One region of the Mesorhizobium sp. M0590 genome, then DNA from elsewhere that is predicted to be linked to it. Evidence: riboswitches for the same ligand, from Rfam matches in the RefSeq annotation. Region 1 holds a riboswitch; each other region holds the start of a gene.
The links. Region 1 has a riboswitch for cobalamin ahead of metE (5-methyltetrahydropteroyltriglutamate--homocysteine S-methyltransferase). Riboswitches for the same ligand answer to the same signal wherever they lie in the genome.
Positions count from the first base shown of each region.

Region 2: another riboswitch for cobalamin. It lies ahead of NKI52_RS20885 (DUF1636 family protein); the one in region 1 lies ahead of metE (5-methyltetrahydropteroyltriglutamate--homocysteine S-methyltransferase).
Region 3: another riboswitch for cobalamin. It lies ahead of NKI52_RS28945 (CbtB domain-containing protein); the one in region 1 lies ahead of metE (5-methyltetrahydropteroyltriglutamate--homocysteine S-methyltransferase).

Region 1 is NZ_JAMYQN010000023.1:39,836-49,803, reverse strand. It holds gene metK (methionine adenosyltransferase) at 1-209, shown strand, start outside; gene NKI52_RS27875 (adenosine kinase) at 319-1,311, shown strand; gene NKI52_RS27870 (transposase) at 1,344-2,006, opposite strand; gene NKI52_RS27865 (MFS transporter) at 2,296-2,547, shown strand; gene NKI52_RS27860 (helix-turn-helix transcriptional regulator) at 2,610-3,443, shown strand; gene NKI52_RS27855 (hypothetical protein) at 3,761-4,015, opposite strand; cobalamin riboswitch at 4,573-4,773, shown strand; gene metE (5-methyltetrahydropteroyltriglutamate--homocysteine S-methyltransferase) at 4,869-7,214, shown strand; gene NKI52_RS27845 (FMN-binding negative transcriptional regulator) at 7,313-7,531, opposite strand; gene NKI52_RS27840 (dihydrodipicolinate synthase family protein) at 7,566-8,468, opposite strand; gene NKI52_RS27835 (trans-sulfuration enzyme family protein) at 8,521-9,753, opposite strand; gene pdxR (MocR-like pyridoxine biosynthesis transcription factor PdxR) at 9,836-9,968, shown strand, end outside.
Region 2 is NZ_JAMYQN010000012.1:167,895-177,862, reverse strand. It holds gene NKI52_RS20890 (winged helix-turn-helix domain-containing protein) at 203-1,402, shown strand; cobalamin riboswitch at 1,432-1,635, shown strand; gene NKI52_RS20885 (DUF1636 family protein) at 1,674-2,108, shown strand; gene cobW (cobalamin biosynthesis protein CobW) at 2,105-3,145, shown strand; gene NKI52_RS20875 (cobaltochelatase subunit CobN) at 3,164-6,820, shown strand; gene cobG (precorrin-3B synthase) at 6,817-8,280, shown strand; gene NKI52_RS20865 (precorrin-8X methylmutase) at 8,292-8,924, shown strand; gene NKI52_RS20860 (precorrin-2 C(20)-methyltransferase) at 8,921-9,679, shown strand; gene NKI52_RS20855 (precorrin-3B C(17)-methyltransferase) at 9,676-9,968, shown strand, end outside.
Region 3 is NZ_JAMYQN010000025.1:73,204-83,171, reverse strand. It holds gene mgtE (magnesium transporter) at 1-533, shown strand, start outside; gene NKI52_RS28965 (MerR family transcriptional regulator) at 672-1,058, shown strand; gene NKI52_RS28960 (methyltransferase family protein) at 1,078-1,584, opposite strand; gene NKI52_RS28955 (heparan-alpha-glucosaminide N-acetyltransferase) at 1,601-2,599, opposite strand; gene NKI52_RS28950 (aromatic ring-hydroxylating oxygenase subunit alpha) at 2,818-4,011, opposite strand; cobalamin riboswitch at 4,153-4,349, shown strand; gene NKI52_RS28945 (CbtB domain-containing protein) at 4,386-4,565, shown strand; gene NKI52_RS28940 (CbtA family protein) at 4,581-5,363, shown strand; gene cobU (bifunctional adenosylcobinamide kinase/adenosylcobinamide-phosphate guanylyltransferase) at 5,356-5,877, shown strand; gene cobO (cob(I)yrinic acid a,c-diamide adenosyltransferase) at 5,879-6,496, shown strand; gene cbiB (adenosylcobinamide-phosphate synthase CbiB) at 6,864-7,835, opposite strand; gene cobD (threonine-phosphate decarboxylase CobD) at 7,834-8,892, shown strand; gene NKI52_RS28915 (tyrosine phosphatase family protein) at 8,889-9,392, shown strand; gene NKI52_RS28910 (serine hydrolase domain-containing protein) at 9,455-9,968, shown strand, end outside.

The DNA of each region.
Region 1 (9,968 bases):
GGGTTGAGGAAAGAAGGATCGAGCGCCTCATTCTTGAGTTGTTCGATCTCAGACCGAAGGGCATTATCAAAATGCTTGATCTCTTACGCCCTATCTACCGCAAGACCGCGACCTATGGCCATTTCGGCCGTGAAGAGCCTGATTTCACCTGGGAGAAGACAGACAGGGCCGACGAATTGCGTCGCGAGGCAGGACTTGCCGCCCCGTGAGGGCTGGCGCCGAACCGATTGGCAAGCGGAAAGCCCATTCCCACTGGCCAGACCCGCCGGCGGCCGGCATGCCAGAAAGCCGGTGGGCTTTTGGCGGAGACATGAATTGATGCCGGACTATGACGTGCTTTGTATCGGGAATGCCATCGTCGACATCATCGCCCAGTGCGACGAGGCGTTCCTGGAGACGAACGGCATCATCAAGGGCGCGATGAATTTGATCGACACGAGGCGCGCCGAACTGCTCTACAGCCGCATGGGCCCGGCCATCGAAGCCTCGGGCGGCAGCGCCGGCAACACGGCGGCGGGCGTCGCCTCCTTCGGCGGCCGCGCCGCTTTCTTCGGCAAGGTCTCGAACGACGCGCTCGGCGAAATCTACGCGCACGACATCCATGCCCAGGGCGTCGCCTTCGACACCAGGCCGCTCAGCGGCGAGCCACCGACGGCGCGCTCGATGATCTTCGTCACGCCGGACGGCGAGCGCTCGATGAACACCTATCTCGGCGCCTGCATCGAACTCGGCCCGGAGGACGTCGAGGCCGACAAGGCCTCGGGCGCGGCGGTCACCTATTTCGAGGGTTATCTGTGGGACCCGCCGCGCGCCAAGGAGGCGATCCGGCAGACGGCGAAGCTCGCCCATGCGGCGGGGCGCGAAGTATCGATGACATTGTCGGATTCGTTCTGCGTCGACCGCTACCGCGACGAATTCCTCGATCTGATGCGCTCCGGCACCGTCGACATCGTCTTTGCCAACAGCCACGAGATCAAGTCGCTCTACCAGACCGCGTCGTTCGACGAGGCGCTGGCGCAGATCCGCAAGGATTGCAAGATCGCCGCCGTCACCCGCTCGGAAAAGGGCTCGGTGATCGTGCGCGGCGACGAGACCGTGACCATCAATGCGACCAGGATCCGCGAGCTGGTCGACACCACAGGCGCCGGCGACCTCTACGCCGCCGGCTTCCTCTACGGCTACACGCAAGGCCGCAGCCTGAAGCAGTGCGGCGATCTCGGCTCGCTAGCGGCCGGCCTGGTCATCCAGCAGATCGGCCCAAGGCCACGCCAGAATTTGCGCAGAGAGGCCGAGCAGGCGGGGCTGCTGTAGGTGGCGAGCCAAGAACCAGCTGCCCACCCTCCTTAATCCAGCCCGAGCCTTTTCTTCAGTTCCGCATTCTCCTTGCGGAGACGATCGGCAAGCAGGCTCTTTAGCCGCTTGTTTTCTTCCTCGAGCGCGACGAGATCCTTCAGCCCGTCACTGTCCGCCGCAGGCGCCGCCGCCTTCTTCCAAAGATAGTATGTCTGTTCCGAGATGCCGGCTTGCTTCACCGCGCTCTTGAGAGTAGCGCCGCCGCCGATCGAGGTCTCGATCTGCGCCAGCTTCTGGGCACGATCCTTCGCGGAGTAGCTCTTTCGGCCCGTTCGCGCTGACGGCGGTGCTTCAGTGGTCGCGGATATCGGCTTGGCAGGCGCGCTCGCCTCAGCTTCTGGCTTCCTCGACCGCCGCGCTCTCGTCTTCGGTTTTGGCGTTTCCGTTTTGTCTGCCGGTTCGCTATGAACTACTGCTGACTCGGTCTCCAGGGGATTGGCCATGAAATGCTCCACTCGCGGTTTGTGCAAAGGTTCAGCATCAAGGGCCACTACAGTAGAGTCAACAAGCTGACGATTTAACGGCTCGACTTCCTTTGTTGTCTCGGCCATCGCCGCGGCGATGTCGAAATTGCCCCAGATGGAACGTGCGGATTTTTGATAATTGCGCTTTTGTTTGATTTCCACGGTGAATGGTCGCGTCTGCCGCCTCATAGTTCCTTCCTGAATAGGAGAATGAAGTCGCCGCTCGAATTTTTTGGCGCTTCCTGCTTAGCGCGGAGCATTATCGTATAGCCGCTCAACGGGCAAGTGATGCCGGTCTTCGATGGCTGACCATCTGGGGAGATTTGAGCGGCTTCGCACGTCCTGCGCATGCCTGTAAGGCCGCCAAGTTTTCTGGGTTAGCAGGCGCGCACTGTGGCAGCTTGGCTTGTACGGCGAGGCCATGGTTGAGTGAGGCGAAACAAATCCAGCCCCGCGGTCAATCCCGAGGCTTCCCACAATGGCGAAGAGAACATCTTCACTCGTTCCTTTTGAGCACAAGACCTTCCGTTCGCTATGGTCGGCTGCACTCATTTCGAACCTTGGCACCCTAGTGGAAGGTGCGGCGGCAGCTTGGCTGATGACGAGCATCGCAGCAGTAATTTTTGATCGCCCATTCGTGCTGTGTACCAGCCCTGTGTCTTGCGCAAGTGGTCACGAACGGCTGCCGGAGCCTCGAAGACGCCCTAAAAACACATGCTGCGATTTTTGAACACGCTTGACGTGTTAGATTAATTCATCCACGATGCGTGTGTTGAACACGCGAGGTGAGTTATGAACATGAAAGAGCTTAGGGTTCGACTGGGCATGACTCAAAAAGATTTGGCAGAGCAGATGGCAACGACGCAACAGACTGTGGCCCGTTGGGAAACAGGCAAAACGCAGTTGAACGTCGAGCAGATCAAGGACCTTTGTCTCACGTTGAAATGCACGGTCGAGGAGCTGCTGGGCTGGAAGATTGATGTCGAGGAGTGGCGCACGAGCCCGTTTGCAATTGCCGATGCCGAAACGCGATACGGCACGCTCAGAATCAAGACGACTGTTGGCAGCCGCCAATATCCTATCGATGAAAAGGCGCGTGAATCGATTTTACGTCAGTTGAAGGAACTTCATAATCTGCGCAGAAATAACACAAGCAGGCCATGGCTGTATTGTTGGAGCCTTGACAACAAAATACTCTTGATAAATCCGCAATATGTCCGCACCATTGAGCTTATCGGTGACGATGTAGAGGAGATGCCAGAGTATTATCATCCAGAAATCTATCGGGCTTTGGATGACTGGGATAAGGGTGAGGTTTCAGGAAAGCTGAAGAAAGAATGCGATGCCATCATCGCAGAGATGGGTGATCAGGAAGCCGTGCGCATGGCCTCCTATGTTCGCGTCACATATGACGACGGAGAAGATGAGTGGAACTTCTTGGATGAAGAAACCGCTACGACTTTCTTCGGATTGGAAGCTGCGACCTTTGACGTTCCCCAGTGTAGTTTCGCCGAAGTGGAGGAAGAAGGTTACTACCGAGCGCGATACGCCAACCTTGATCGCGTCGCGGTGATGGAGGTTCCAAGCGACCGTTATCACAGATTGACCGCGCCCGAGGAAGCTTAGAACCATCCACGAAGGGCGCATGTTACATCTCGACCTTGCGTGGTGCGTTTTCAGTACGAGATGACGTTAAGCGTAGGTAGTGGCAGGTAAGAGTGCTCGACCAGAAGCTCAACTGCCTCCTCAATATCGCTGCCGATGTGCCGCAGGACACGTCCACGGGAGCGTGGATAGGCGTGAAGTTCCTGCACTCCACGGTCCGCTCTCCCATCGCCGGTGTGTGCCCGACGCCATCTTGTGGACGAGCTTGGCCACCTGCACCCGGTTGTATTCCGGCTTGCGGTCCGCCTGGGCGGTCCGCCGCGATGGCTATCTCCATGTCAATCGGCGCCGAACTTTGACTGCCCGCTGCTTTTGATGAATTTGGCGAGGTCCCGCGCATAATCACTCTTGGTCTTCTCCTTGAGGCCCTGTGTCGCGAACATGTGGTCCAGCAGGGCAAACAGGTCCAAGTCCCCTTCCGCCTGTGGCGCTGGCTTGCCCTCACCGCCCTCGGCTTCCCAATTGGGGACCGCTTCTGCGTGCTGCACCGTGGCGATTGTCCGCCCAAGACGCATCACAAGATCGAACGCCAAACCGTGCGCGTGCACGACGATTTGCCGCTCAGGCCTCATTTGGACAGGACTTGAGCTAGCCCGGTGGTTTGAGCCGGGTTACCTTGAGCCGGTGGGCTGCGAACAAGCAGTTCGAGACATTGGCCTCGATCACTTCGCAACACGCCGCTGCGCCTGGCCTCGGTGTGCTCCCCCCGAAATCGTTGTGTCACATATCACCGAGGGCATCACGGCCAACAGCTTCCACATGGGCAACAGCCTCGCCATTGAGCCGAATATGGTCGCGAGCAGATCACCAACGAAGCGGTCGGAACCTCGGAGCCGAAGTTCGACGCCGAGGTGGTTCGCGTGATGCGCTAAGCAGCACCACGGCGCTTGCCGGTATGTTTGCTGCCGGCAGCCGACGAACTCCTATCCTCCTGGACAAGGGCGCCGTGCGTCATTGCTTTGATTTACCGGCCGCTCAAGGCTTCCACAGTTTTCGCTTTCGAGGCGACCTTTGGAACATGCCAGCGGAAATTTAACATAACGACATAAACATTTCTTTATGCGGCGTTGACAGAGAAGCGAACTGCTGTAATTGTCTCCCGCGTCGTGGTTCTCCGTACGGCGCTGCCGCAGCGGAGCTAAGAGGGAAGCCGGTGCGATGCCGGCGCTGCCCCCGCAACTGTTAGCGGCGAGCCAACCCCACTCATGTCACTGAGGCGAATAGCCTTGGGAAGACGGGTAGAGGCTATGACCCCGCGAGCCAGGAGACCTGCCACGGCGAATTACGTCCACGGGCGGGGTGTCTCGGTGGCCGCTGCAGCCTGGCGTTCGTGCCGGCCTGCTAGCGCCTTCCTTGTCACCGACGCCCCAACCATCGGGGTCTGGCATGACTGTCTCTCAGCAAATTCCTGTAGCAACGCTCGGCGTGCCCCGCTTCGGTCGTCGGCGAGAACTGAAATTCGCGCTTGAAAGCTACTGGTCCGGAAAATCGTCCGCTGCCGACCTTCTCACGACGGCGAAGGCGCTCCGTGCCGCTAGCTGGGAGGAGCAACGCGATCGCGGCGTGTCGAAAATCCCGTCGAACGACTTCTCGCTTTACGACCATGTGCTCGACACCGCAGCCATGGTCGGCGCCCTTCCGTCCCGTTACGGCTGGAATGGCGGCGAGGTCCCACTCGACATCTACTTCGCTATGGCGCGCGGCAACCAAGGTCAGACGGAGGATTGTGGGCACGGTGGTCACCAGCATGCGGCTCATCGGCCTGGCGTAGCCGCGATGGAAATGACCAAGTGGTTTGACACCAACTATCACTACATTGTGCCGGAACTAGACGATGATCAGACGTTCGCTCTTTCGTCGACGAAGCCGGTTGATTACTTCCTCGAGGCTAAAGCCCTCGGCATTCACACACGCCCAGTCATCCTTGGACCGGTCACCTTCCTCAAGCTGGCTAAATCGCCTGCCGAAGGCTTCGATCCCATCGCGCTCCTACCACGGCTTCTGCCCGTCTACGAGCAACTCCTGCGGAGCTTGAAGCTGTCGGGCGCCGATTGGGTGCAGATCGATGAGCCAGCGCTTGTCCTCGATCTGAACCCGAACGAACGAGCTGCGTTCGAATTCGCCTATGGCCAGCTGTCGAAAGCCGCGCCCGAGCTGAAGATCATGCTGGCTACCTATTTCGGGCCGCTGGGAGACAATCTCGAAACCGCGGTTTCTCTGCCCCTGGCCGGGCTGCATATTGATCTCGTGCGCGCTCCCGAGCAGCTGGAAACGGTGGGTCGGCTCGCACCGAAGGATCTGGTGCTCTCGCTTGGCTTGATCGATGGCCGCAACGTCTGGCGTGCGAACCTGCCCGCCATTCTCGACCGCATCAAACCGATCGTCGCCGGCTGGCCCTTGGACCGCGTCGAGATCGCGCCTTCTTGCTCGATGCTGCATGTGCCGATCGACCTCCGCATGGAGACGGAACTCGACGCGGACATCAGGTCGTGGCTCGCCTTCGCGGCCCAGAAGACCGACGAGTTGGTGTTGCTTGCCCGGGCCCTGTCCCAAGGCAGGGATGCGGTGGCAGGCGCGTTGAAAGCGTCTGCCGAGGCTGCCGCCACTCGCGTGACATCCACGAAGATCCATGACCCGCTGGTTGAGGGGCGGATCGCCAGCATTGACGACAGCATGAAGCGACGAGAGAGCGCTTTTGCCGAGCGCTCCAGAGTCCAGGCCGGCACGCTCGGGCTGCCGCCGTTCCCGACGACGACCATCGGGTCCTTCCCGCAGACGCCGCAGGTACGCAGGGCGCGGGCCGCTCATGCGAAGGGCCAGCTGAGCTATGTCGACTACGAGACCTTCCTGAAGAAGGAGATCGAGGCTGCAATTCGCTGGCAGGAAGAGATCGGGCTGGACGTGCTGGTGCACGGTGAGTTCGAACGAAACGACATGGTACAGCATTTCGGCGAGCAGCTGTCCGGCTTCGCCTTCACCCAGCATGCCTGGGTGCAGAGCTATGGGTCGCGTTACGTGCGCCCCCCCATCATCTTCGGCGACGTATCGAGGCCCAATCCGATGACGCTGCGCTGGTGGCAGTTCGCCCAGTCGCTTACGGAAAACCCTGTGAAGGGAATGCTCACAGGCCCAGTGACCATTCTCAACTGGTCATTTGTTCGCGACGACGTACCCCGCTCCGAAGCATGCCGCCAGATCGCGCTCGCCATCCGCGACGAAGTGACGGATCTCGAATGGTCCGGCGCAAGGATGATCCAGATCGATGAGGCCGCGTTTCGCGAAGGATTGCCACTGCGCCAGTCTGATTGGAACGACTATCTCGACTGGGCTGTCGAATGCTTCCGGATCGCTTCAACGGGTGTAAAGGACGCGACTCAAATCCATACCCACATGTGCTATTCGGAGTTCAACGAGATCATCGACGCGATCGCTGAAATGGATGCGGATGTCATTTCGATTGAGACGTCGCGCTCGAAAATGGAACTGCTGGACGCCTTCACGAGCTCCAAATATCCGAATGAAATCGGGCCCGGAGTCTACGACATTCACTCACCACGGGTCCCGGAAGTCGGCGAGATTTCGGATCTCGTCATGCTTGCCCGCGAGCGACTGTCCGATGCCCAACTGTGGGTAAACCCGGACTGTGGCCTCAAAACCCGCAAGTGGGAGGAGGTCCGCCCTGCCCTCATGAACATGGTTGCTGCAGCACGCGCGCTCCGGGAGAAAGTGTAGGCCGGAAGGTTTCCTGGTTGCTCACCATGTGGTGAGTTGCCGGCTGCCGCATGTCGGCTGTGAATGTGCCAAAACGCGATCACATCCTTTGAAATAAGTCACTCGAGTGAGAATGTGCACTTTCCTTCGGCACGTGTATTAATCGCGCAGGAGTAAAGGGTACCGTTTTCTCCCTGTGACGTGTCGAGTTCGAAGGGGATGTGATTGGCGTCGAGACCGCTCCGGCCATGGGTTATCAGCATGCCAAGTGCACTGTTCTCGATCAGTTCGTAGAGGACTTCTCGGCTCGGTTCATCGAAATGCGCGGGTACATACATGATAGTTCCTTTCACTGGCCGCCGGGTTCGCTATTCACCGGTTGACATCCGATGGCAAGCGTTCCAACGCGGCGGCGATCTGGCGCTTCGCTGCTGAGGGCAGAGGCAGGATGGGACGCGGGGGGTCGGCACGGCAAATCTCGAGCAATTCGGCAAGTGCATAGACGACGCGAAGGCTCGAGAACTCCTTGAAGAGGCTCCAGAGCGGCGCAAGCGTGGCATCGATCCGTCGCGCTTCGGCCGCATCGCCCTGTTGCGCCGCCGTGACGATCTTCACGCAGACCTCGGGCAGGATGCCGGCGAGGACGCTGTACCATGTGTCGGCGCCGGCGATCATGGCCTCTGCGGCGTTCCAGTCGCCGCTGTAGCCGATCGAGAACCCTTCCGGCACAGTGCGCCTCTGGTCGGCCAGATGGCTCTTGATCGCATCGCCCTTGTCTGTCGGATTCTTGATAGCGACGATCCCCCGCACCTTTGCCAGGCGGCTGACGAGTGCTGGGGTGAAACGGAAATGCGTCGTTCCTGGATTGTCGTAGATGACGATCGGAAGGCCACTTTCGCGCGCCACCGTGGAGAAATGTTCGAACACCTCGTCATCAGTGAGCGGGGTGTAAGAGGCGGCGGCAAGCAACCCCGCGGCAGCCCCAAGGGCCTTAGCGTCCTGCGCGAGCCTCACTGCTTCGTCGGTGCGCAGCGCGCCCACACCCACCACGACCGGCATTTGTCCCCCGGTTTCGTCCAAGGTCTCGGCGAGCGCCCGTCGCCGTTCCTCGCGCGTCAGATACATGTAGGTGCCGGTGCTGCCGAGAAGACCGATGGAGTCGACCTGAGCGGCGCCAAGCCGAGTAATCAGCCTGCTCAGAGCAACGGTATCGACGCGGCCGTCACGATCGGCGGGCGTGATGGGAAACGCGGAAAGACCGCTCAGGAATGCCATGGCAAGGCTCCAGGTTTGTGCGTGAGCGCAGGACTGGCCGGACGACAGGTCATCACAAGGCGTCCAGAGCCCGCCGCAGGTCGGCGATTAGGTCATCGACGTCTTCAAGACCCACCGAGAGACGCATGAGGTCCTCGCCGACTCCATCGGCCAGATGCGCATCCTTGCGGATCGGCTGACGAGCACGGGTCAGGCTTGCCGGATGATAGATGAGGCTGTCGGCATCGCCGAGGCTGACAGCCCGGGTGATCAGGTTGAGCCGGTCCATCATCCGCCGCGCGCCCTCGAACCCAGCGTGGAGGCCAAAGGCCAACATGCCCGACCCTTGGGACATCTGCTTTTGCGCCGTCACCTGATCAGGGTGCGAGTCGAGGAAGGGATAACTCACCCATGCCACCGCCGGGTGCGCCTCGAGCGCCTGAGCCACCGCAAGGGCAGTGGCGCTGTGCCGTTCCATGCGCAGCGTGAGCGTCTTCAGACCGCGCAGGATCAGGAAGGCTGACATGGGCGAGAGCGCTGCGCCGGTGATGTAGCGCAGGCCCGTTTCGTGCAGCGTGCGGAGCGTTTGCGCGTCGCCGAGAATCGCCCCGCCAAGGGCATCGCCGTGCCCATTGATGTATTTGGTCAGCGATTGGAGCACGAGGTCTGCCCCATGTTCGAGCGGCCGCTGGAGCGCGGGGGAGGCGAAGGTGCTGTCGACTGCAATCTTTACACCGCGCGCGTGGGCGCGCTCGGCAATGGCAGCGATGTCGAGGATGCGGCTCAGCGGATTCACCGGCGTCTCGAAGAAAACAAGCCGGGTCCGCTCGGTAATCGCGGCATCGAGATTTTGAGGATCGGACAGGTCCACCGCGACGACCTTGATGCCGAAGCGGGGGACCGCCTGTTCGACCATGGCAAGCGTGTTCGCATAAAGTGTCCTGTGGACGATGAGTTCATCCCCTTGGGACAGGAGCGACAGGATCAGCGTCCCGAAAGCCGCCATCCCCGAGGCAACGACCAGACCTGCCTCGGCTCCTTCCAGATTGGCAAGCCGTTGTTCTAGGATCTCCGTCGTCGGATTGTATTCGCGCGCATAGAGCCTTCCGCCAAGCGCGGCGGCGGCCTCGTTCGCTGCCACGCTTTCGAATCCATAGGTCGAGGTCAAGAAGACTGGCGGCTGAACGGCATTGGAAAAGCCGGCCGGATCGTAGCCATGATGGATCGCCCGAGTGGCGAATCCGGGACCGGTGTCGTGGAGCGACCGCGTGAGAGCATCGGTTTCGGATTGATAGGAACGGGTCATTCGGCCTCTAGATCTTTCTTGGGCTTCCGAAAGATTGACGGCAAACTGGCCAATGTGAAATATCCAGTGAGCAATGAATGAAATGGTCCAGTCTTCAAGTGCCGGTTCTGCAGGTCGCTCGCACGCGATGGGTGCACGCCAGATCTACGAGGCTCTTCGCGAGCAAATCCTCGGCGGCGTCTATGAAACCGGTAGTCAGCTGCCGTCCTCCCGCG
Region 2 (9,968 bases), on a different contig from region 1:
TCGGCGAAGCAAGTCAAACCTTGTTCAAATCGCGGTGCTGGACGGCATATCCGGGAAAACTGGTCCGATCCGCTCCTGTTTGATTTCCTTCACTTTTTACTCCACTTTTCTCTCCTGACATGGATGCCGCCAAAACCCTGCTAGCATAGCGCGGAATCGCAGGTCATTTTCTCTGTCCTAAAATCGTCCGGATACCGCCTTCATGAAGGAAAAAATCTCGCTTGCCATGGCCCGTCGCATTGCGCTCGCGGCACAGGGATTCAATGACCCGCGCCCCACCGGCACGCCCGACCGCCGGCATCTGGCCCGCGTGCTTGCCCGTACCGGCCTGCTGCAGATCGATTCCGTCAGCGCCGTGGTGCGCGCCCACTATATGCCTCTTTATTCGCGGCTTGGCCCCTACAAGCTGGCGCTGCTCGACGCCGCCGCTGTCACGCGCAAGCGCATGGTCTTCGAATACTGGGCGCACGAAGCCTCCTTCTTGCCGGTCGAGACCTATCCGCTGATGCGCTGGCGCATGCAGCGGGCCGAGCGCGGCGACGAAATGTACAGCGGGCTGGCCAAATGGGGCCGCGAGCACGCCGCCTATATCGAAGACATCTATCGCGAGGTCGCCGAACGAGGCCCGATCGCGGCGTCGGCTTTCGAAGGGCAGAAGGGTTCGGGCGGCTGGTGGGGCTGGAGCCATGCCAAGCATGCCTTCGAGTGGCTGTTCTGGGCCGGCCGCATCACCACTGCGCATCGCCGCGGCTTCGAGCGGTTCTACGATCTGCCGGAGCGCGTGCTGCCGCCGGCGGTACTCGCGCTACCGGTTCCCTGTCCCGAGGATGCACATCGCGAATTGCTGCGCATCTCGGCCCGCGCCCACGGCATCGCCACGGCAGGAGACCTGCGCGACTATTTCCGGCTGTCGCCCGCCGACATCAAGGGCCGCATCGAGGAACTGGTCGAGGCCGGCGACCTGTTGCCGGTGAGCGTCGAAGGCTGGAACAAAACAGCCTATCTCCACAAGGACGCCCGTTTGCCGCGCAAGATCGAGGCGCGCGCCTTGCTCGCGCCGTTTGATCCTGTCGTCTTCGAGCGGTCGCGCACCGAGCGGTTGTTCGACTTCCACTACCGCATCGAGATCTACACGCCGGCCGAAAAGCGCCGGTATGGCTATTATGTGCTGCCATTCCTGCTCGGCGACAGCATCGTCGGGCGCGTTGACCTTAGGGCCGACCGACCGGCCGGCGTGCTGCGCGTCCATGCCGCCTATGCGGAGCCCGGCGCCTCGCTGCAAACCGCAGCCGAGCTTTTCGAAGAATTGAAGCAGATGCAGGGCTGGCTCGGCCTGGAACGCATCGAGGTGACCGCTGCCGGCGACCTCGGCCGGCCGCTCGCGGATATCGCCGCGTCATAGACGTGCGTTGACACGACTACCCCCACAAGCCTAAATCCGTTCCAGACGGTCCCCTGCCCGCAACGGCAAGGGCCAAGAGGGAATGCGGTGCGAAATCTCGATTTCAAATCCGCGGCTGTCCCCGCAACTGTAAGCGACGAGCCAAGGCCGAAAACCACTGGGATGTTCCCGGGAAGGCGGCACCCAGGCGATGACCCGCGAGCCAGGAGACCTGCCGTCTAGGACATAAGAATCCGATCGCCTGGCGGGTTTTCCGGGCAAGGAGCCTGATTTGGAACGCGACAGCAGTTTTCCGGCTGAGACAGCGGATTTATTGTCCGGCCATGGTGATTCCCCGGCCGGCGTTACCGTCATCGTCTGCTCGTCCTGCCGTGACGAGACCGGTTCGGACGCTCATCCGCGCGCCGGCGAACTGCTCGCAGAGGACACGCGCCGCGCCGCTTCCAGCGAAAACATCAAAATCCGCACCGTCGAATGCCTTGGCAATTGCAAGCGCCGGCTCAGCGCCGCCATGCTGCGCGACGGCTGCTGGAGTTACGTCTTCGGTGATCTGACCACGACCAGCGGCGCCGATCTCGTCACCGGGGCAAAGCTGTTCGCCACCTCGACGGATGGGCTCATTCCATGGCGCGGCCGTCCCGATTGCCTGAAGCGCGGCCTGGTTGCCCGCATCCCTCCCCTTGACCTTCTGAAGGACTTGATATGACCGCTGCCTCCCCTTCGCGCGTTCCCTGCACCGTGGTCACCGGATTTCTCGGCGCCGGCAAGACGACATTGATCCGCCATTTGCTCGAAAACGCCAAAGGCAAGCGGCTGGCCATCATCGTCAACGAGTTCGGCGACATCGGCATCGACGGCGAGATCCTGAAGGGCTGCGCCATCGACACCTGCCCCGAGGAAAACATCGTCGAGCTGGCCAATGGTTGCATCTGCTGCACCGTCGCCGATGATTTCGTCCCGGCGCTGGACCAAATCCTGTCGCTGACGCCGAGGGTCGACCACATCCTGATCGAGACATCCGGCCTCGCTTTGCCCAAGCCGCTGGTCCAGGCCTTCCAGTGGCCGTCGGTGAAAAGCCGCGTGACGGTGGACGGCGTCATTGCCGTGGTCGACGGACCGGCGCTGGCTGATGGCCGCGTAGCCAACGACATGGACGCCCTGCAGGCCCAGCGCGCGCAGGACGAGACGCTCGACCATGACGATCCGGTCGAGGAAGTGTTCGAAGACCAGCTCGCCTGCGCCGACCTGATCATCCTGTCGAAGAGCGACCTGATGGACGCAGCCGGCTCGGCCCGTGCCAATGCCGTCATCGGCAAGCACGTTGCGCGGGCGGTGAAGATCGTACCGACTTCGCAAGGCAAGGTCGACCCGTCGGTGCTGCTCGGCCTCGGCCTCGCCGTCGAGGACGACATTGAGAACCGCAAGACCCACCACGACGACGAGCTCGACCACGAACATGACGATTTTGACTCGTTCGTCATCGACATCGCGTCCGTGTCCAACCCGGACGAGCTCGCACAACGGGTCGCCACGGCGGCGGAGGAAGAAAACGTGTTGCGCGTCAAGGGTTTCGTCGAAGTCGGCGGCAAGCCGATGCGGCTCCTGCTGCAGGCCGTCGGTCCGCGCGTCAACCACTATTACGACCGCGCCTGGACCGCTGAAGACGACCGCCGCTCGCGCCTGGTCGTCATCGGCCTGAAAGGGCTGAACCGCCCGGCCATCGAGCGTATCCTCGCCGGCTGACCCCAGGTACGAGCCGCGATGCACATCCTCACCACCACATCCGCCTCGCTCGACGATCTCGCCGAGCCTGTCGATCTCAGGCAAACGCCTGCGGATGTCGTGGCGCTGTCCTTCACCGACAGCGACCTGGCCGGGCTGGCGGCGGCGTGGAAGGCAGATGCGCACCGCCTGCCGTCGATGCGGCTCGCCGCCTTGCGCGACCTGCGCCATCCGATGTCCGTCGACCTGTGGATCGACAGCGTCGCCCGCCACGCCAAGGTCATTCTGGTCCGCATCCTCGGCGGCTATGACTGGTGGCGCTATGGCTGCGACCAGCTCGCCGTTATCGCGCGAAATCGCGGTATCAAGCTGGCGCTCCTACCGGGCGAGAGCCACGACGAGGATTTGCGACTGATCGAAGGCTCGACGCTGCCGCGGGAGGAGTTGGACGCCCTGCTTGGCTATTTCCGCGAGGGCGGGCCGGCAAATATGACGGCGCTGGTGCAGAGGCTGGCAAGTCTCGCTGGATCGGGTGCGGCGGTAGCCGAACCTGTTAGCGTGCCAAAGGCGGGATTTTACGAGCCGGGACTGGGGGTCGTAGAACGCGACGTCCCCCTCCCCCTCGAGGGGAGGGTCCGGCCGCAGGCCGGGGGTGGGGTCCTCTCCGAAGCGCGCCTACACAAAACGTCGCGCACTGCCGTGACGACCCCACCCGGCCCTGCGGGCCACCCTCCCCTCAAGGGGGAGGGAGACGCCGCGCCCATCATCCCCATCCTCTTCTACCGTTCGATGCTGCTGGCCGCAGATGTCGCGCCGATCGACGCGCTTTTTGCAGCGCTCAGGCAACGTGGTATGGCGCCGGTGCCAATCTTCGTCTCCAGCCTCAAGGACCCGGCATCGCTCGCCTTTGTCGAGACCGCGCTCTCAGCCCTGAAGCCAGCTGCCATCATCACCGCCACGGCCTTCGCCTCCGGCGCGGAACCCGGCATCGAAACCCTGTTCGACCGTGCCGGGGTGCCGGTCTTCCAGGTCATCGTCGCCACGACACGCCGTGACATCTGGCAAAACAATCAGCGCGGCCTGGCGCCTGCCGACCTCGCTATGCATGTCGTCCTGCCCGAGCTCGACGGCTGCATTCTCGCCGGTGCCATCTCCTTCAAGGGCGAAAGCGAGACCGATCCCGCATTGGCCTTCCGCGCCTTCGCCAACCGGCCGGAGCCGGATCGCGTCGCGCAAGTGGCGAACCGTGTCGAGGCCTTCGTGCGCCTGCAGCGGACGCCGCGTGCGGAGCGCAAGCTCGCCATCCTGATCCCCGACTATCCGAGCGCCCCCGGTCGCACCGGCTACGCGGTTGGTCTCGACGTGCCGTCCAGCGTGCTGGCAATGCTGCACGACCTGAGCGAACACGGCTACGCCGTTGAAAGGATTCCGCAAACGCCGCGCGAGTTGCTGGAGGTGCTGGAGCGTGGAGGTGAAGGGTTGGGGTTTGAGGACTATCTCGGGTACTCGGCGGAATTGCCTGCTGAAGCGATAGCTGCCGTGACGGCCGCATGGGGGAATGCGGCAGATGACACAAGTTTGTGCGAGGCACCCCCCTCTGTCCTGCCGGACATCTCCCCCTCAAGGGGGGAGATTGCGCTGTCATCTCTGTTTTCGCCAATCTCCAACGTCGCAGGGGTGGACAGAGCGCCGAAGCTGCCAATCTCCCCCCTTGAGGGGGAGATGTCCGGCAGGACAGAGGGGGGTGTTCAAGCGTCTGCCGCCGCAAAATTCGCCTTCCGCGCAGCCACCTTCGGCAACGTCACCGTGGCACTCGCACCTGACCGCGGGCGCTCAGCCGACCGCCGCGCCGACTATCACGACCCGACGCTGCCGCCGCGCCATGCGCTGGTCGCCTTTGGCCTCTGGCTGCGCAAGTCGCTCGGCATCCATGCAATTGTCCATGTCGGCGCCCACGGCACGCTGGAGTGGCTGCCCGGCAAGACCGTGGCGCTCAGCGAAAACTGCTTTCCCGAGATAGTCACCGGTCCCCTGCCCGTCATCTATCCCTTCATCGTCTCCAACCCGGGAGAGGCAGCGCAGGCCAAGCGGCGCATTGCCGCCGTCACGCTCGGCCATCTGCCGCCGCCGCTGACCGGCGCCGGGCTGGACGAAAACCAGCACAGGCTTGAACGACTGGTTGACGAATATGCTCAGGCCGACGGGCTCGACCGCCGCCGCCGCGACCGCCTGGCGAAGCTGATCGTCGAGACGGCGGAAAAGACCGGCCTCGCCTCAGAGGCAGGCGTCGCCAGGACCGACGCAGCCGACGAGGCTTTGCGCCGCATCGACGCCTGGCTCTGCGATCTCAAGGATTTCGCCATCAAGGACGGCCTGCACATTTACGGCCGCTCGCCGGAAGGCGAGGCTGATCCGGTACGGCGGCAAAGTGCGGCAGCTGAAAAAACCGCGCTGCTTGCCGCCCTCGACGGCCGCCACGTCGCTGCCGGTCCGGCCGGTGCGCCGGCACGGGGTCGGCGCGATGTGCTGCCGACCGGCCGCAATCTGTTCACCGCCGACCCGCGCACCATGCCGACGCCGACCGCCTATGATCTGGGCAAGGTGGCAGCGGAAGAAGTGGTCCGCAGCTACATGCAATCGCATGGCGACTGGCCGCGCTCGCTGGTCATCGACCTGTGGGGCTCGGCCTCGCTGCGCACCGGCGGTGAGGAGATCGCGCAAGGCCTGGCGCTGATGGGCTGCCGGCCGCAATGGGATTCCGCCACCGGCCGCATCACCGGCATAGATGTGCTGCCGCCGGCAACACTCGGCCGTCCGCGCATCGATGTCACCTGGCGCATATCGGGCCTGTTCCGCGACATGTTCCCGACCCAGATCGCGCTGATCGACGCCGCGGCCAACGCGGTGGCGACCCGCGACGAGGACGCTTCGGAAAACCCGCTCGCCGCTAGGACCCGCATCGACGGCAAGATCAGCCCGCGCATTTTCGGCACCTCGCCGGGCACTTACGGCGCGGGCGTCGAGGACTTGTTGTCGAGCGGCGACTGGGCCGCGCGCGAAGAGATCGGCCGCACCTATCTCGCCGCCACCTCGCACGCCTATGGCGGCTCCGAGGGCAAAGGCATTTCGGCGCCCGGCGCGTTCGAGGATCGCCTCGCCGAGGCCGACCTTCTGGTTCATACCGGCGACGACCCCGGCCGCGACATCCTCGAAGGCTCGGCCGACGTCGCCTTCATCGGCGGCTTTTCGGCAGCGGTTGCCGCGCTCGGCAAAAACGCCGACGTGATCGTCCTCGACACCACGGACCCGCAAAGACCGAAGCCGCGCTCGATCAGTGAGGCCGTGTCGCGCGTCGTGCGGGCACGCGCCGTCAATCCGCGCTTCATCGCCGGCCAGATGCGTCATGGCCCGCGCGGCGCCTCGGAATTCGCCGAGACGGTCGACCGGCTTGTCGGCTTTGCTGAGACTACCCATGCCATATCGGGCACGCTGATCGAGGCGGTGCACGACGCCTATCTTGGCGACCCCGTGGTCCGCGCCTTCATCCTGCGCGAGAACCCGGCGGCGGCGAAGGTGATTGCCGAGCGTTTGCTGTCGGCACGGCGGCGCGGGCTCTGGCATCCGCTGCGCAATTCGATCGATGACGATCTCGCCGCACTGATTGCCGAAGCGCAAGCTCTGGGAGTGGCGGCATGAACGCTTTCTCGCGCCGTGGCGCCTGCCCCGCTTTGTCGGCGCCGATGCAGACCGGCGACGGGCTGCTGGTGCGGCTCAATCCGGTCGCTGGAGGACTGTTGCCGAAATCGTTGATCGGACTCTGCGAATCCGCCTTGCGCCATGGCAACGGCATCATGGAAGTGACCGCCCGCGGCAGCCTGCAGATCCGCGGCCTGACGCCGGCAAGCGCGCGGCTGCTGGCGATGGAGGTCGATGCGCTCGGCATCGCGGTGCGCACCGGCGTGCCGGTCGAGACCGGCCCGCTGGCTGGGCTCGACCAGGAGGAGATAGCCGACCCGCGCCCGATGGCGGAGCGGATTCGGGCGGCAATTGAGGACGCCGGTGTTACGCAACGCCTTGGCCCGAAGGTTTCGGTGATCGTCGACGGCGGCGGGCAGCTGACAATGGATGCGGTTACGGCCGATGTCAGGCTGGTCGGGGTGCGGGCCGCCGACGGAATTAAGTGGCGGGTATCGCTCGCCGGAGATGCGCAGGGTGCCACGCCGCTGGCGATGTCCGAGGAAGATGCGGCTTGTGACATCGCCGTCGCCATTCTCAGGATGGTTGCCGAAAAGGGCCGCGATGCCCATGCGCGGGATTTGACGGCGAGGCAGCTGAGATCTCTCGCAAGTTGGCGATCCGTCGCGCCCCCCTCTGTCCTGCCGGACATCTCCCCCACAAGGGGGGAGATTGCGCCCTCATCTCGGCTTTCGCCTATCACCCGAGGTCCTGAGCCGCCGCTGAAGCTGCCGATCTCCCCCCAAGTGGGGGAGATGTCCGGCAGGACAGAGGGGGGCGCGACGGAACGCCAGCCCATCGGAGTTCTTAACCTAGCCACCACCGCAATCGCCCTTGGTATTGGCCTGCCGTTCGGCAGCATACCAGCGCCAAAACTTATCGATCTCACCCAATACGCCCTCACCCTCGGCACCACCGAAATCCGTCTGGCGCCGGGTCGCACGCTGCTTTTGCTTGGCCTCTCCCCAGCCGCATGTCTTTCACTCCAGAAAACCGCCGCAACCCTCGGCTTCGTCACCGACGCAGCCGACGCGCGCACCAGGATCGCCGCCTGCCCGGGTGCTCCCGCCTGTGCCTCGGGCCGCATCGCGACACGCGACATCGCCGAGACCATCGCCGTGGAAAACCTCGATATCCTCGATTCCTCGCTGACGCTGCACATCTCCGGCTGCGCCAAGGGTTGCGCCCATCCCGGTCCGGCGGCGCTGACCCTGGTCGGTGGCGAAAACGGAGCCGGACTTGTCGTGGACGGGACGGCAAAGGCATTGCCCGCCGGATACAGGCCGGGCTACGACGCCGCGCACGGCATCGGCCGCGTTGCAGCGGTGATCCGCAGCGCACGACATCCCGGCGAAACCGCTGCCGCCTGCCTGGCGAGGCTCGGCGCGGCCGGCATCACCGAAATCTATCGACAGGAATGAGCATGCCCGCCCTGAACGCCTACGACTACATCCATGATGGCACGGAGATCTACGAGCGCTCCTTCGCCATTATCCGCGCCGAGGCCGACCTGTCGCGCTTTTCCGAAGCCGAGGCCGAAATCGCTATCCGCATGATCCACGCCTGCGGCCAGGTCGAGGCTGTGCGACACTTCGTTTTCTCGAGCGATTTCGTCGCCGCCGCGCGCACGGCGTTGGGGGCCGGCGCGCCGATCTTCTGCGACGCGCAGATGGTCTCGCATGGCGTCACGCGCGCCCGGCTTCCGGCCGGCAACGAGGTGATCTGTACGCTGCGCGATCCGCGGACAGCCGACATCGCGAAAAAGATCGGCAACACCCGCTCGGCCGCGGCGATCGACCTGTGGGGCGAGCGCATGGCCGGTTCGGTCGTCGCCATCGGCAATGCGCCGACCGCCCTGTTTTATCTGCTGGAAAAGCTGCGCGACGGTGCGCCGAAGCCGGCGGCGATCATCGGTATGCCGGTCGGGTTTGTCGGCGCCGCTGAGTCGAAGGATGCGCTGGCCGAAAATTCCTATGGCGTGCCTTACGCCATCGTGCGCGGCCGGCTGGGCGGCAGCGCCATGACCGCCGCCGCCCTCAATGCATTGGCGAGGCCGGGCCTATGAATGCGATTGCAAAAGGCAGGCTTGTCGGCGTCGGCACCGGTCCTGGCGACCCGGAACTTTTGACGCTGAAGGCAGTGCGTGCTCTGGCCGAGGCCGATGTCGTTGCGCATTTCGCCAAGCGCGGCAACAACAGCAATGCGCGCGCCATTGTCGGCGCACATTTTCGCCCTGATCTGATCGAACTGCCGCTGCTCTACCCGGTGACGACCGAGATCGACAAGGACCACAGTGATTACCGGTCGCAGATAACGGATTTCTACGAGCAGTCGGCCGAAAAGGTCGCCGAGCACCTCAGCGCCGGCAGGATGGTCGCGGTGCTTTCGGAAGGCGATCCGCTTTTCTACGGCTCCTACATGCATCTTCATGTCCGGCTGGCGCACCGTTTTCCGACCGAAGTCATTCCTGGCGTCACCGCCATGTCCGGCTGCTGGTCGGCGACCGGCCTGTCTATCGTCCAGGGCGACGACGTGCTGACGGTGCTGCCGGGCACCATGAGCGAATTCGAGCTGACGCGTCGCCTCGCCGATACCGACGCTGCGGTGATCATGAAGGTCGGCCGCAACCTGCCCAAGATCAGGCGCGCGCTGGAGGCAACCGACAAGCTGGCGCGGGCCATCTATGTCGAGCGCGGCACCATGCCGGGCGGTGTCTCGATGCGGCTTGCCGACAAAAAGGATGGCCAGGCGCCTTATTTCGCCATCGTGCTGGTGGCCGGCTGGTCGGGCCGGCCAAACGCATTGAGAGCCGAAGCATGAGCGGCCGCCTCACCGTCATCGGCCTCGGGCCCGGCGACGCCGACCAGGTGACGCCGGAGGCAAGCCGCGCCGTTGCCGAGGCAAAATTCTTCTATGGCTACAAGCCTTATCTTGACCGGCTCGATCTGCGCCCCGACCAGATTCGCGTCGCTTCCGACAATCGCGAGGAACTCGCGCGCGCCAAGGACGCGCTGCTGAAGGCTGCGGAAGGCCACGATGTCGCCGTCGTGTCGGGCGGCGATCCCGGCGTCTTCGCCATGGCCGCGGCCGTCTGCGAGGCGATAGAGGC
Region 3 (9,968 bases), on a different contig from region 1:
CGGACAGCATCTTTTCGACCTCGCGCTCGCGCGTGCCCTGGCTGCTGGTCAATCTTTTGACGGCTTTCCTGGCGGCCTCGGTGATCGGCCTGTTCGACCGCACCATCGAGCATATCGTGGCGCTGGCGGTGCTGATGCCGATCGTCGCCGGCATGGGCGGCAATGCCGGCTCGCAGACCATGACGGTCACGGTGCGGGCGCTGGCGACCAGGGACCTCGACATCTACAATGCCGGCCGCATCATCCGCCGCGAAATCGGGGTGGGCTTCATCAACGGCATCATCTTTGCCATCCTGATCGGCCTCGTCGCTGCTGCCTGGTTCCACGATCGCAATCTCGGCGGCATCATTGCGGCCGCGATGATCATCAATATGTTCGTGGCGGCTCTGGCGGGCATCCTTATCCCGCTGCTGCTCGACCGCTTCAAGATCGATCCGGCTGTGGCTTCGGCGGTTTTCGTCACCACGGTCACCGATGTCGTCGGTTTCTTTGCCTTTCTCGGGCTCGCCACATGGTGGTTCGGCGTGCGCTGAACGTCACCTCAATTGACTTTTACGTAAATGCCATGCGAGGCTTTGAAGGTGCCTTGTCCGCCGATTCTGGTACGCGCCTGGGCGCCGGCGGCGCCGGCCAGTTGGAACTCGCGGCGTGGCCGGGGCATTGGAGTGACGATGCGGGAATATTATTCAATCACGGAGCTGACCCGCGAATTCGACGTGTCGACGCGGACGTTGCGCTTCTATGAGGACGAAGGGCTGGTGCAGCCAGTAAGACGCGGCCGCACTCGGCTGTTTCGTCCGTCGGACCGGCATCTCATCCGCCAGATCATGCGCGGCAAGAGGCTCGGCTTCTCGATCAACGAGATCCGCGAAATCATCCAGATGTACAGGGAGCCGCCCGGCGAGGTCGGCCAACTCAAATTGATGATCAAGCGCATCGAGGAAAAGCGCGAGGATTTGCGCCAGAAACGCCGCGACCTCGAAGAGACGCTGGCCGAGCTCGATCAGGCAGAGGAATCCTGCGTCGAGCGGCTGGTGGAACTCGGCGTCACCACATGAGCGTGGCGTCAGCGCCGGCTCAAATCCAGCGCCGCACCCTTTTGGCGTAGTCCCGGTATTTCTTGCCGAATTTGGCCGTCAGCACCTTCTCCTCGCTCTCGATCGTCAGCTTCTGCGTCAGGAACGCCGCGATGACCGCCAGCGGCAGGAACCAGGCGATCCCAGTGACAAAGGCGAGGCTGACCAGCAGCAGCGTGTTGGCGAGGTAGATCGGGTTGCGGCTGACGGCGAAGGGTCCGGTAGTCACCAGATGGTCAGGCACGCCGTTCGGGTTGAGCGTCGTCTTGGCGCGGATCATGGTGCGGATTGCCGTGAACCAGAGCGCGGCAACCGCCACCAACCCCACAAGGCCGGCGGCGAACAGGATGTCGCCGAGAAGATCGCCGATCCACGGTAGCGGATAGAACAGCCCTAGCGCGACGCTGACGATGATGGCGGCGATATAGATCAGCGGCGGCCATGGGATGTGCCCCAGCCTCGGCTGCCCAGGATTTTGCTGCACGGGTTTCGGGTGACTGTCGCTCATTATTGTCCTCCCTCGATTAGCGCGTTCCCGGTTCCGCCGCCTCGGTTTGGGCGGTGCAGGTGCCGGCGAGCTCGCCAATATGCGCCTTCCACTCCGGGGACTGGTCGTTGCTGTAGAGCCGGTCAAGCGAGGCTTCGCCCTGGAGAGTGTCCAGCATGCAGGCACAATAGCTGGAGCAGAACTCGGTGTCGCGTGCCTGCTCGCAGGATATCTGGCAGGATTTCAGAAAACTCACCTCCCTGGTTTCGGCCTGCGCCGGCATGAATTGCGAAAACAGCCAGACCGAGCCGATCAGCACCGGCTGATGGATCAGATAGAAGGCAAGGCTGTGCCGGCCGATGAAGACCAGCGGATTTGCCCAGCGGCCGGGCGCCAAGGCCGACAGCCGCGTCAGCGCGCCGGAGGTGGCGGCGAGCTTGGTAACCGCGATGCCGGCAAGTACGGCGCCGAACCAGGGCAGCAGTGGAACGTAGTCGTTGGAGCGCGGGTTGGTCGCCGACAGGCCGACCCACCACAAAGCCGGATGATCGAAAAGCTCAGATCGCAGGTAGAAAGGCGCGGCAATAGCGAGGGCCGCCACGGCAAGCGTCAGCAGCGCCGGGAGGCGCAGGAACGCCAGGCCGAGCAGGCTGGCGAGCGCGATCTCGTGCAATATGCCGAAGAAGATGAAGCCATCGGGCGTGGCGATGCGGGTGACCAGCGATATTGCGAGCGCTGCCCCGGCAACCATGGCGAAGCGCTTCCAGAAGCCGGTCCAGCGGATTTTCTTGCCATGGGCGAGATAGAGGCTGATGCCGACCAGGAACAGGAAGCTCGAGGCGATGCAGCGCGCGTAGATTTTCCACCAGCCGAAGGCGGTGAGGCCGGGATCGGTGTAGCCGAAGAATTCGAGGTCCCAGGTGAAATGATAGCTCGCCATGGCAAGCAAAGCGATGCCGCGTGCAATGTCGATAGCGGCGATGCGCTTCGACTTCGGTTGATCCTGAACGGCTGCGCTCGGCGTGTCGATGCTCATGGTCTCGCTGTCTTGGTTCAGCCCCGGCAAGACGACTATCACGGTTGCCACCGTCAAAAGAAGCAGGGCCTTGCGTCGCGTTGGTACCGGTCGGCATCAGAGCTGCTTTAGGCCAGAGCCGGAAAGCCTTTGGCCGGCGTGCAGGCGTTCTTCGGCCTGGGCGCGGTTTTCGCAACGCTCGGGCTGCTGGCGGCGGCCTGCGGCTTCGTCACCTGGCGCTATCTGCCCAAATCGCTTTGATGTTCGAGCGCCGCATGGCGCTCGCGCACCCAGTTGTGGAAGCGGTGCAAGTCGTATTCCTCGGGCATCAGTACGCCGGCCTTGTGGCGCATCGAGCGCAGGCCCATCTGGTTGACCTCGCAGATATCAGCATCCTCCTCCAGCACCTGGGTACCGAAGGCGACGATGTTGTCGATATCCGCGGCCGGTTCGGCGAGCGCTTCGGGCGAAAAAAGCCATTCGGCGGTAAGTTCGGTCTGCTCCGGGCCAAGCGGCACCAGCCGCACGGTCCTGACATAGTCGACATGGCCGACGACGAACATCGACGGCATGCTGGTGGCATAGGTTTGCCCGGCGGCACGCTCGCCCGGCGTCAGGCCGGAAAAGACCGAGCCGTGGACGCGCCCGTCGCGCGACCAAGTTTCGGCCCCGGCCCGCAAGCCGCCGGCAAATTCCGGCGCGTCATTGTCGGCGTGGCGCGCCCATTCGGGGTCGTCGTGCCGGCCCATCAGGCCGCGGCCATAGATCGGCACCAGCCGCGACAGGTCCTTGTGGACGCCGGGGCAGTGCAGGCACTCGTTGAAATTTTCCCAAAATACCTTCCAGTTGCAGTTTATCACCTTGCGCAGCACATGGCCGCTCAGCAGCGTTTCCAACGGCCAGTTGGCGAGGTTGCCGGATGCCGGATCGAAGGATGTTTCAGCCGAGCCGGCAGCGTCTTCCGCCAGATTGACGAAGACGAAACCGCGCCACACCGAAAGCGCGACCCGGTAGAGCGGATGATCGGCCTTGTCGAAGCCGTCCGGCAGCGATTTCGACGGCACGCGCACCAGATCGCCGTGCAGCGAATAGGACCAGGCATGGTATGGGCAGGTGATGAGCCGCGCCTTCAGCCGTCCTTCGCTCTGCTGGCAAAGCTGCGAGCCGCGATGCCGGCAGGTGTTGTGGAAGGCGCGCAACTCGCCGGTCTCGTCGCGCAGCACGACGACCTCCTGCGTGCCTATGCGGAACGTCCTGAAAGCCAGCGGCTGGGCAAGGTCGGCCTCGCGGCAGACGAGCAGCCAGTTGCGATACCAGATGGCCTCGAGATCGCGCTGATAGGCCGCGATGTCCCAATAGGCTGATGACGGCAGCGTCGGCTCGGCCCGCGTCAGGCCGTTGTAGGGACCGCGCTCATTCGGGCTGGGTTGCATGCCGGCTTCCTCCCCATCCGCCAGCCGACACCCGGCTGCGAAAATTGTCAATCGCGGCGCCGGCCGACCGGGCTTGGCGAGGCGGCGCATTCGCCACACGATCCGGCGGAATTTGGTTTGCCGGGCGCGGCGATTCTGCCTATAGTCACTGATGTCGTCGGTTCCGTTTGGAACCAAGAGGGAATGCGGTGAGGGCAAGTTGTTTGCCCAATGCCGTGGCTGCCCCCGCAACTGTGTGCGGTAGTCCTCTCCATATGCCACTGAAGGTTCGCCTTCGGGAAGGTGGGGAAGGGCGCTGATCCGCGAGCCAGGAGACCTGCCGGCGACAGGAAACTGACTTCTATGCCCTCGGGTGGAGGGCGAAAGGACAAGACATGAATACCGCTTCCGTCTCGCTCGGCGCTTCCGCCTCCTCGCAGTCGCGTCTCATGCAGCTGGCGCTTGCTGCATTCCTCGGCATTTTCGTCATGGGCTTTGTCGGCTTCTCGCATATCGATGCGGTCCACAATGCCGCGCACGACTATCGCCACTCGATGGGCTTTCCCTGCCACTGACAAGGGGCTGACATCATGACACTGTTTCGCAACGTCGTGTTCATCGCGGCGATCGCAGGGCTTGTGGCCGGCGTGGCTCTCGCCTGCATGCAAGCCTATGCCACGGTGCCGCTCATCCTGAAGGCGGAAGTCTATGAACAGGCCGGCGGCGGCCATGACCATGCCGCGGCACCTGCGACACCGGCCGAAAACGCCGCGGGCACGACGGCTATGAGCAGCGCCGCGCCGGCAGCGGCTGAAGCGATGGCTCCGGCGGAAGACGAAGGCTGGGCGCCGGCCGACGGTTTCGAACGCTTCGGCTTCAGCGTCGTTGCCAATATCGTCACCGGCATCGGCTTTGCGCTGGTCCTGGTTGCGGTTTCGGAATTCGCCGGCGGCATCGGCAATTGGCGCCAGGGCCTGTTCTGGGGGCTTGCCGGCTTTGCCGTGTTCACGCTGGCGCCGGGCCTCGGCCTGCCGCCGGAACTGCCAGCGATGCCGGCGGCCGACCTTGTCCAACGCCAGATATGGTGGTGGGCAACAGTGGTGGCGACAGCGGCCGGTCTCGGCCTTATCGTCTTCCGCAGATCGCTGCCGCTGGTGGCTCTTGCCGTGGCGTTGATCGTTGCGCCGCATATCGTCGGCGCGCCGCAGCCCGATAGCTTCGAGACGGCGATCCCGGAAGGCCTGCACCACCAGTTCGTGGTGGCGGTGACGCTGACCAATCTGGTGTTCTGGCTGGTGCTCGGCGCGGTCGTCGGCGTGGTGCGCGGACGCTTCACGGGCACGGCGACCAGCCTGCGCGACAGCTTTGCCTGACCGCGCTGCCGGGGCACTGACCCTGGTCATCGGCGGTGCGCGCTCCGGCAAGAGCGCGCATGCCGAGAGCCTGGTGACGGTCGGCCCGCCGCCTTGGAGCTATATCGCCACGGCGCAAGCCTATGACGACGAGATGCGCCAGCGCATCGCGCTGCACCGCTCGCGCCGCGGCGCCGGCTGGACGACCATCGATGCGCCGCTCGACCTTGCCGGCGCGATCGGAGCGCTGCCTGACGGCCAGCCGGTGCTGATCGACTGCCTGACGCTGTGGCTGACCAACCATATGCTGGCCGACCATGATGTCGAGGCGGAATGCCGGAGGCTGGCCGATGTGCTGTCGCGGCCGCGTGGGCCGTGGTTCGTGGTGTCCAACGAGGTCGGCCAGGGCATCGTGCCGGACAATGCGCTGGCAAGACGGTTTCGCGACGCCGCCGGCCGGCTGAACCAGGACGTCGCGGCTGTTGCCGGCACCGTGCTTTTGATGGTGGCGGGGCTGCCGCTCAAGGTGAAATGACATGGCTGATACTATCGATCCCAAGGACGAGGAACGCCACCGCGCCAAGATGGCCAAGCGCAAGGCGGTGCAGGACGCCGAGGTCGCGGCCAAGACGGTCGAGAAGGGGCTGCTGATCGTCAACACCGGACCGGGCAAGGGCAAGACCACGGCCGCCTTTGGGCTGGCGCTCAGGATGCTCGGCTATGGCAAGCGCGTCGGCGTCGTTCAGTTCATCAAGGGCAAATGGCACACCGGCGAGAAAGACGCCTTTGCCGCCTTCGGCGACCGTGTCGTCTGGCACGCCATGGGCGAGGGCTTTACCTGGGAGACACAGGACCTGAAGCGCGACATCGCGGCGGCCGAGGCTGCCTGGGCGAAAGCGCTGGAGCTGATGGCCGAGCCGTCGATCAGCCTCGTGGTGCTCGACGAGCTGAACATCGCGCTGCGCTACGACTACCTCGATCTCGAAAAGGTGGTCGCGGCGCTGAAGGCGCGTCGCGAAGGCCTGCATGTCGTCGTCACCGGCCGCAACGCCAAACCGGTATTGGTCGAGGCGGCCGATCTGGTCACCGAGATGGGCGTGACCAAGCACCACTTCTCCGCCGGCGTGAAGGCGCAGCAGGGGATCGAGTTCTGAGGGGTGTTGCTGGCGCCTCTTCTTCCTTCTCCCCTTGTGGGAGAAGGTGGATTGGCGCGCAGCGCCAAGACGGTTGAGGGGTGCTGGCCGGAGCGCTGTTGGTGCCAAGCTGGAACACCCCTCATCCGGCCGCTTCGCGGCCACCTTCTCCCACAAGGGGAGAAGGGAAAGCCGCACGAAGCGGCTTCGCCCCTGGAATGGTAAGGGTGAGGGGCGGCGCCGACCTGACGCGATTATTTGAGGCGTAGCCCTATTTTGTTCTTGCTTTGTGCCGGCAGCTATGCTACTAATTCCGGTATGGTGCTAATTGGCTCCAACGACCCGCCGCATGGTGGGTTTTTTGTTTCCGCTCGATCTCGAGCGCAGATCACGCCAAGATAACAACCACCGCGACCACGCCGAACAGCGCGATCAGCAGTAAGTCGGCGACGCGGTAGAGTTTCAGCGCCCGTCGGATGTCGGTGCTCTCGACATCATCGCGCCGGCCGCCTTCGCCCATCAATGCGTCTTCGACCATGACGCCGTCATAGGAACGGGGGCCGGCGAGCGCCAGGCCGAGCGCGCCGGCCATCGCTGCTTCCGGCCAGCCGGCATTGGGCGAGCGGTGTTTTTTCGCATCGCGCCGCACGGCGTGCCAGGCGCCCTTGGCGTCGGCGCCCTTGACCAGAAAAGCGGCGAGTACGATCAGCAGCGCCGTCAGCCGCGACGCCGGCAGATTGATCCAATCGTCGAAGCGCGCAGCCGCCCAGCCGAAGGCTTCGTGGCGCGAGGTGCGATGGCCGATCATCGAATCGGCGGTGTTGGCGGCCTTGTAGGCGACGCCGCCGGCGAGCCCGCCGATACCGAGCCAGAAGGCCGGAGCGACGACGCCGTCGGAGAAATTCTCGGCCAGGCTTTCGATCGCGGCGCGGCAGACAGCGGCCCTGTCGAGCTTTTCCGGGTCGCGACCGACGATCCGCGAGACGGCAATGCGGCCCATATCCAGTCCGCCGCTGTCGAGTGCGTCGGCGACCGCTTCGACATGCTCGGCCAGGCTCTTCTGCGACAGCAGCGACGTCGCCAGGATTGCGGTGACCAACCAGCCGAGGGGAATGCTCCAAAGCAAGGTTTCGAGCCAGAGGGCGAGGGCGGCCGGCACCAGCACGATCACCAGCAGCGCGAAGACGCCCCGGCCGCGACGGTCGGCGTCGGAATCAGTGGCGCGGTTGAGCCTGCGGTCGAGAAAGGATATCAGCCTGCCGAACCAGGTGACGGGATGGCCGATGGCATCGAAGAGCCGGGCCGGGTAGCCGAGTACAAGTTCGATGGCCAGCGACAGGAAAGTGATCAGGATCGGCATGAAGTCTCTTGATGGAGTGACGGCGGCAGTGGACCACGGCGGAAGCCTTGGCCGGGCGAGGGCGCTTTTCCCTCACGCGCCGCTGCCTTTCGTCGACCTCTCGACCGGGATCAATCCGCACTCCTACCCGCTTTTCGATTTGCCCGCCACCGCCCTGTCGCGATTGCCGGAAACAGCGCGCAGCCGCGACTTGGCTGAACGCGCGGCAAGCGCCTATGGCGCCCCGTCGGCGGCGAATGTCGCAGCGGCGCCCGGCACGCAGATCCTGTTGCCGCGCGTCGCTTCCCTGGTCAGCCCGGGCACGGCGCTGGTGCTCGGGCCGACTTATGCCGAGCATCGGCGGGCAGCGGCGATCGCCGGCCATGCGGCGGCTGAAGTCGATGATTTCGAAGCCCTGGCGGCGGCCGACCTTGCCGTCGTCGTCAATCCCAACAACCCGGACGGGCGCGTCGTCGAGCGCGAAAGATTGCTTCGACTTGCCGGGACATTACGCGCCAGAGGTGGGCTGCTGGTGGTCGACGAGGCATTCATGGATGTCGGCCCGCGCAGCGAAAGCCTGGCCGGCGACGTCGACCAGGGCGGCATCGTCGTGCTGCGTTCGTTCGGTAAGTTCTTCGGCCTGGCCGGCCTGCGGCTTGGCTTTGCACTGGCCGATGCGCTGACGGTCGAGCGGCTGGAGGCGCAATTCGGGCCATGGGCGGTTGCCGGGCCGGCGCTCGAATATGGCATAAGGGCGCTTGCCGACACCGGCTGGCAGGCCGGGATGCGGCGCCGTCTGGCCGAGGACGCTGCGCGGCTCGACACGCTGTTCGGCCGCTTCGGCGTGCCTGTCGCCGGTGGCACCACGCTGTTCCGCTATCTCAGGCTGGCGAACGCCGCCGGCCTGTTTTCGGTGCTCGGCCAGCGCGGCATCCTGCTTCGGCATTTCGCCGGCCGGCCGGATGTGCTGCGCGCCGGCCTGCCGGGAGCCGATGAAGAATGGCGGCGGCTCGAATCGGCGCTTGCCGGCTGGGCCTCGCGGCGCGACGATGATGCCAAGGGAGAAACTACCCAATGATCCACGTCTGCTCGCTGTCCAAAGTCGAGGAAACGGTAACGAAGACCGGGGCCGAGCGGCTGCTTTCGCTGCTTGCCGCCGGAACGGAGGTGATGCGACCGGCCTCGATCACCAGAGAAAACCATCTGCATCTGGTCATGCATGACATTGCGGTGGCGCAGGAGGGCATGACCATGCCGGGCGAGGAGCATGTCCTGAACCTGCTCGATTTCGCCCGCCACTGGGATCGCTCGCGGCCGCTGGTGGTGCATTGCTATGCCGGCATCAGCCGCTCGACCGCCTCGGCCTACATCATCGCGGCAGCCTTGGCGCCGAAGCGCGACGAGGCCGAACTGGCCGAGACGCTGCGCAGGCTGTCGCCCACGGCGACACCCAATCCGCGGCTGATCGCGATCGCCGACACGCTGCTCGATCGCAGGGGCAGGATGATCGAAGCGATCCAGGCGATCGGGCGCGGCGCGGATGCTTTCGAAGGCACGCCGTTCGAATTGAAAATCTGAGCCTAAAAACAAATTCCAGGAAAAGTGCGCAGGAGTTCTAGGACACGGCCAAGGGGCGAATGATGATCGGGAGAATTTTGGCCATCGTTGTTGGCGTGGTCTGCGCGACAGGCAGCGCCATGGCCGCGTCCATGCCGGCTCTCAAGTCGATCGACCTGGCAGCGCTCCAAGCCACTGTCGAGGGTTTGGCCAAGGAACTTATGCTGCCCGGTGCCATGGTTTTGCTCAAGACTCCGCGGGGCAACCTCGTCTTCGGCTACGGTACGACTGAACTGGGTGCCACGAACCCGCCGCGCGCCGATACCCACTTCCGTGCGGCCTCGAACACCAAGACGATGACCGCCGCTGTCATCGTGCAACTGGTGCAGGAGGGGAAACTGAGCTTCGCCGATCTGATCTCGAAATACGTCCAGCGCGTTCCCAACGGCGACGAGATAACCATTCGGCAGCTCATAACAATGCGGAGCGGCCTCCCTAACTTCACCAATGCGCCGGAACTTGCCGAAAGCCTGGACAAGTATCCTTACAGGGTATGGACCGCTGATGAAGTACTCGGCATGGCGTTCAAACGGCCGC